2 regions of the Porticoccus litoralis genome follow, and region 1 is predicted to be linked to the other one. Evidence: predicted binding sites of a transcription regulator. Region 1 holds the regulator's gene; the other holds the start of a gene.
What was found. The regulator sigma-54, encoded in region 1, starts transcription at its own class of promoters, with help from an activator protein. The targets are predictions, from matches to a motif close to TGGCACANNNNTTGCNNT.
Positions count from the first base shown of each region.

Region 2: Q8A57_RS00120 (CmpA/NrtA family ABC transporter substrate-binding protein) is a predicted target of sigma-54. The motif match lies at 1,554-1,571, and genes of this name have one in related genera.

Region 1 covers NZ_JAUUUU010000001.1:751,335-754,668, reverse strand. The annotation lists gene rapZ (RNase adapter RapZ) at 1-429, opposite strand, end outside; gene ptsN (PTS IIA-like nitrogen regulatory protein PtsN) at 441-893, opposite strand; gene hpf (ribosome hibernation-promoting factor, HPF/YfiA family) at 900-1,187, opposite strand; gene Q8A57_RS03735 (RNA polymerase factor sigma-54) at 1,217-2,674, opposite strand; gene lptB (LPS export ABC transporter ATP-binding protein) at 2,796-3,334, opposite strand, start outside.
Region 2 covers NZ_JAUUUU010000001.1:21,384-24,717, reverse strand. The annotation lists gene Q8A57_RS00120 (CmpA/NrtA family ABC transporter substrate-binding protein) at 34-1,332, opposite strand; gene Q8A57_RS00115 (CmpA/NrtA family ABC transporter substrate-binding protein) at 1,699-2,898, opposite strand; gene Q8A57_RS00110 (ANTAR domain-containing response regulator) at 2,885-3,334, opposite strand, start outside.

The DNA of each region.
Region 1 (3,334 bases):
GCTGGTGTCGATGTGTCGGTCGGCGATGGAAGCGATGGGGTTCAGCAGCTCGGTTTCCAGGGCAAGTGCCTGTTTGATATCGAGGTTGGCTGAGCTGAGCGGGTGCTTGCGCCGGGTTTCACTGAAGCGTTGAATCAGAACGTCTTTATTGGCATTCAGGAACACCACCTGGTATTCCACGCCAGAATCCTTAAGTTGATTCAGAACCTGGGGCAACTGTCCCAGGTCACTGCTCAAGTTCCTGACATCAATGCCAACGGCAATTTTTTCCAGCCATTGCCTGTTGTTGGGGTCGCTGGCGAGTTCAAACAGTCCCGGTAGTAGGCTCGCTGGCAGGTTGTCGATACAGGTAAATCCCACATCTTCAAGTACGTTGAGAGCCGTACTTTTGCCAGAGCCGGAGCGCCCGCTTACCACCACCAGTCTCATGGATGCTGTCCTCAGGTCTCGTTGACAGCTATGCGATACAGAGCGTCATTGGAATCGGCCTGCCGGAGCTGGTTGCGAACAGTTTCATCCTGGAGCAGCTCGGCAATTGCTGACAATATCTGCAGGTGCTGGTCATTTTGCTCTTCGGGGACTATCAAGGCAAAGATCAGGTCAACTTCTTCACCGTCAATGGAGTCGAAATCGACCGGTTCCTGTAATTTGATCAAGGCGGCCGTAATTTTTTCGCAACCGCCAAGGCGGCAATGAGGAATGGCAACCCCTTCGCCGATGCCGGTGCTGCCAAGACGCTCTCTTGATAACAGACCTTGGTAGAGTTCATCGGCGGTGACTGTGTCCATGCGTTCGGACAGGAAGCTGGACAAATTTTCGAGCACGCGTTTTTTGCTGCCGCCCGGAGCGTCGGCGACGACGTTTTCCGGGGGCAGTACATCAGTTAGTTTCATCAGGGGTTATCTACCGCGGGTTTTTTCCTTGTGTTTGATCAGCTGACGGTCGAGTTTGTCAGCCAGCGTATCGATAGCGGCATAGAGGTCTTCGTCTTCCGAGTTGGCAAAAAACTCACCACCGCTCACATGCACGGTCGCTTCTGCCTTCTGAATCAATTTGTCTACAGAGAGAATCACATTGGTGCTGGTGATGTGATCGTGATGACGCTCCAGCTTGGAGAGCTTGGTATTCACGTAATCTTTAATCGCATCAGTGATGTCGAGATGATGTCCGCTAATATTCATTTGCATGCGGTACTCCTTGGTTTTTGATTGTCGGATTAAACATTGGGATTGTAGCGTTTCCTCTCGCTGGAGGAGGGGATGCCCATCCCTTCTCGGTATTTTGCCACCGTACGCCGTGCTACCTGAATGCCCATATCCTGAAGCAGGGACGTCAGCTTGTTATCACTGAGGGGTTTGCCAGGATTCTCAGCACTGATCATTTTTTTCAGGATAGCGCGGATGGCAGTTGATGAACACTCTCCGCCGCTGGCGGTGGAGACGTGACTGGAAAAAAAGTATTTCAGCTCAAATACACCCTGTGGGGTGTCGAGATATTTCTGGGTAGTAACCCTGGAAATAGTGGACTCATGGAGTTCCAGTCGGTCGGCGATATCAGCCAGCACCATGGGTTTCATCGCCACGGGACCCTGTTCCAGAAAGCCCTGCTGCATTTGTACGATACAAGAGGCCACCCGCATCAGGGTGTCGTTGCGGCTTTCAATGCTGCGTAAAAACCAGCGGGCTTCCTGCAGATGGTTCTTCAAAAAGGTGTTGTCCTGGCTGGAGTCCGCTCGTTTAATTAATTGTGCGTAGTGCTGATTGATGCTGAGCTTAGGCGTGATTTCATCGTTGAGGGTCACCTGCCAGTGGTTGTCGACTTTGATCACTCTTGCATCGGGAACAACATACTCAATGTCGTCATTGCTGATTGAGTCGCCGGGATTTGGTGTCAGGCTCTGGATCAGCTCGATGGCGTTGGCAATAAAATCCTGGGTGAAACGGGTGTGCCGTTCAATTTGTCGGTAGTCCCTTTGGCCCACCAGCTCCAGATGATCCGAGACCAGAACTTTGGCTTCCTTGAGGAAAGGGGTGTCGGGCGAAAACTGGTTCAGTTGAATCATCAGGCACTCGGAGAGGCTGGTAGCGCCGACGCCCGGTGGGTCAAACTGCTGGATGCGATGCAGTACGGCAATGACTTCATCCAGCTCAATGTCATCGTCAAGAGCTGACCAGATTTCTTCGATTGGAATGGTCAGCATGCCCCGGCTGTCGATGGAGTCAATAATATTTTCGCCAATCAGATGGTCGGTGGGCGACATGGGTGTCAGGTTCAACTGCCACAACAAATGGTCCTGAAGCGATTCGGTAACACTGTGAACGCTGTCAAAATCATAGGTGTCATTGTTGTTGGAAAGCCGGGGGGTGGCAGGTGGCTGATAGATATCGTCCCAGTTAACATCTACTGGCAGGTCATTGGGGATTTTGTTTTCCCAATCCGTACCGTTCAGGTCGGTGGCTTCTGCTTCCGGTGCTTCTTTTTGAGGCTTGTCTTCTTTGCCTAACAGTTGATGTTCCGACTCTTCAGCCAGTTCAAGAAGTGGATTGTCGTAGAGGTTCTGCTGGATTTCCTGGTGCAAGTCCAGGGAGGAGAGCTGTAACAACCTAATAGCCTGTTGCAGCTGAGGGGTCATCGTCAACTGCTGACCAATTTTCAGTTGCAGGCTTGTTTTCATTAAATTACAACGAGTCTTTTCCGAAAAATGAGTATCTACAGGGAAAGTGTAGACCGCAGGGCGGTTGGATGACAAGCAAATTGTATGCCGCTTTGGTTGAATGTTGAGCAATCATCCGAAATTAAAGGGTGAAGTCATCCCCGAGGTAGATGTCCCTGACCTGCTGATTGGCAATAATCTCTTCAGGTACGCCTTCGGCAATGACTTTTCCTTCCCCGACGATGTAGGCGTGTTGGCAGATATCCAGGGTTTCACGGACATTGTGGTCCGTGATTAGTACGCCAATGCCCAGATCGCGTAGGTGGCGAATGATCTGTTTAATGTCATTGACGGAAATCGGATCTACACCGGCAAAGGGTTCATCCAGCAGAATAAAGGCGGGTTCCATGGCCAGAGCCCGGGCAATTTCCACCCGGCGGCGTTCCCCTCCGGATAGGCTCATGCCGAGGCTGTCCTTGATATGGGTGATGTGAAATTCCTGCATCAGGTGTTCGAGTTTCGATAAGCGTTGTTCTTTGTCCAGATCTTTGCGAGTTTCCAGGATGGAGAGGATATTGTCGGCAACACTCATCTTCCTGAAAACGGAAGCTTCCTGGGGCAGATAGCCAATGCCTTTACGGGCGCGCCCGTGCATGGGCAGATGTGTGATGTCCTCATCAT
Region 2 (3,334 bases), 730 kb from region 1:
GGCTTTAATGGATATCCTGCAACTATTACGCCATTACAGGGTTTCGTCTTTTAAGCCGATGGTCAGTTTTTCCAGATAAGCATTGGGTTGCTTTCCGTCGTAGGTCACATCATCGAGGAACTCGGTTTGTGGTGGGCGGAAGCCGCTCTCGGAGGTGAAGTCGGGGAAGTCCGACGCATCCATGATGCCGTCAGCGATCAATTCTTTCGCTGCAGTGGCGTAAATGTCGGGGCGATAGACTTTTTTCGCCGTTTCAAAATACCAGTCATCGGATTTTTTCTCGGAGATCTGACCCCAGCGACGCATTTGCGTCAGGTACCAGACGGCATCCGAGTAGTAGGGGTAGGTGGCAAAGTAACGGAAGAACACGTTGAAATCGGGGACTTCACGCTTGTCACCTTTTTCGTATTCGAAGGTGCCGGTCATGCTGTTGGCGATGACGTCGTAGTCGCCGCCTACATATTCAGGCTGTGAGAGAATTTTTACGGCTTCCGGACGGTTGGCGTTGTTGTTCTCATCGAGCCACTTGGCGGCACGCAGCAGTGCCTTAACCACGCGAATGGTGGTATTCGGGTATTTTTCGGTGAACCCCTTGGTCATGCCGAATACTTTTTCCGGGTTGTTTTTCCAGATTTCGTAGTCGGTAATCACGGGAACACCTATACCCTTAAACACTGCCTGCTGGTTCCAGGGTTCACCCACGCAGTAACCGTAGATGGTACCGGCTTCAAGTGTGGCGGGCATTTGGGGTGGGGGCGTTACAGAAAGCTGTGCTTCGGCATCGATCAGGCCGCTGGTATGACCCTTGTGCGGTGCGTAGTAGCCCGGGTGAATACCGCCTGCTGCCAGCCAGTAACGCAGTTCATAGTTGTGTGTGGAAACAGGGAATACCATACCCATCTTGAAGGGCTTGCCCTCAGAGCGGAATTTGTCGACGACGGGTTTCAGATAGTCGGCCTTGATTGGGTGAACAGGTTTTCCACCTTCCATGGGAATGTGTTCTTTCATCATTTCCCAGATTTCATTGGAGACGGTGATGCCGTTACCGTTCAGGTCCATGCTGAAGGGGGTCACGATATGGGCTTCGGTACCGAAACCAATGGTGGCAGCCAGGGGCTGGCCAGCCAGCATGTGTGCGCCATCGAGCTTGCCGTCAATGACACCGTCCAGTAGAACTTTCCAGTTGGCCTGGGCCTCGACAGTGACGTATAGGCCTTCATCTTCAAAGTAGCCTTTTTCATAGGCTACGGCGATGGGTGCCATATCGGTCAGTTTGATAAACCCGAATCTCAGCTCATCCTTTTCGGGTTCGCCAACCTCGGCATGTGTCATGGCGGCAGCCGCTATACCGCAGATCGCCAATAAATGTTTCACAAGTGATGGCTTTTTACGGCCGGTAGAGTATCCCTTGTCGACTTTCATAAGAACTGCTTCCTCTTTGTTAACCATGATGCATAAAAAAAGCCCACCTACAGTGTGTAGGGGGCTTCTTTACCCGTAAAGTCAGCTTTGACAGCTAACACGACGATGACGTTGCTCTGTTGTCTTTTAATTATACAAATAACATGCCAATTAACGGTGCACCGAAAATAAAGGGCTTCGGGCCGGGTCGAGAGTTATTCGCTCAAAATTGCCATGGAGCAGTGCATAGTATGTGCGCGTCGCGCACCAAGGTGGTGCGACAGCGAGGGGTGATTGTCAGGACGAGAGCATCAGGTCGCTGCCAACCTCGATTCCCTCGCTGAAGAAATAGGGTTGATCATGGGTGCCTTCAGATTTGTAGTCTTTATCCGGTGCCGGCATATCCAGCAGGCGTGCTGATTCGCGGTAAAGGTCAGTACGGAAGCACTGTTGTGTGATGGAGGCGATACGGTTGGCATCAAAGATCTTGCCCAACATGGGCTCGCATTGATGCAGAATCAGCTCGGCCTGTGAACGCCAAGGGAAACCGGCGTTATAGCGTGAAAATACATGAAAGTTCTGTTGCTGCCGTGGTGTATCTGTGCGGTCCTGGGGGATATGGCCGGTCAGGGATGGGCGCAGGTAATGAGCTGGCAGGTCCAGATATTCCGGCCGGGAAAGCAGCTCGATAATCGGCTCCCGATTGTTCATGTCAGCCAGCCATTGACATGCCTCCATCAGGGCAAGCCGGAGTCGGAGGTGTGTGCCGGGATTGTGGGTGTGCCAGTCTTCCAGCACGCCCAGGACTTTTTCTGGTGCATTGTTCCAGACATCAAAGCCGGTGCTGCTGAGTACGCCAACACCATAGGCGACGGCAATGCTGTTCCAGGGTTCGCCGACACAGAAACCATCGATAACGCCCTGTGCAAGGCTATCTACCATCTGTTCTGGCGGTAGAACAATAATGCGTACATCGTGATCCGGGTCCAGACCTCCGGCCTTCAGCCACATGCGCAGCTGGATCGTATGGGTGGAGAACAGGTGGACCGTGGCCAGTGTCAGTGGCTGTTTTTCACCGCGTTCACGCTGCGCCATGGCAAATGCACTGGCGGTGGCCTGTGCATCACGGGTTTGCAGGGGTTGGTCAGACAGCTCGTTCATGCGCTCCCAGAGTGGGGGAGCCAGAGTAATGCCATTACCGTTCAGGGACAGCACCAGCCCGGTTACAATGGGCGCACGGATGCCGGTGGCGCCCAGAGTAATAACCAAAGGCATTGGCGCCAGCATCTGTGCAGCGTCAAAAGTTCGGGCGATAAGCTTGTCACGGATGTTTGCCCAGGAAACCTCGCGGTGCAGGGTGACATCAAGACCGTATTTGGCAAAGAGGCCGAGTTCCTGAGCTACTATCAGCGGTGCGCTGTCACTGAGCCGCATATAACCCAGGTTCAGATGCTGTTTTTCCGCCACCGGAAGCGATTTGGGATTAATCTTCTGCATTGTCCTTACCCTTGCCACGGGTTCCCCCGAGAATTTTTATCACCGAGCGCGCTGCTTCGGGAAGACTCATATTTGAATCCATCGACAGGGTGCGCAAGGTCTTATGGGCTTTGTCTTCGTTGATGCCGTGCTGGGCCATCAGAAGTTGTTTGGCCTCTTCAATAACGGAGTGGCTTGCCAACTTGGTCCTTGCGTCGTCCAGGGCTTGGCGCAGGGACTGATAGGATTTGAACTGAGCGATGGCCAGGTCAATCACGGGTTTGACCCGTTGTGGATTGAGCTCTTCCATCATGTAGGCGGTTACCCCGGCATCCACCGCTTCCTCGATAAAATCCGGGTCGTCTTCACTGGAAAACATGACTACCGGCTTGGGGTTGTAACTGTTCACTACGGAGAGGCTTTCCAGCACGTCCCGACCGGGGGACTGCAGATCAAT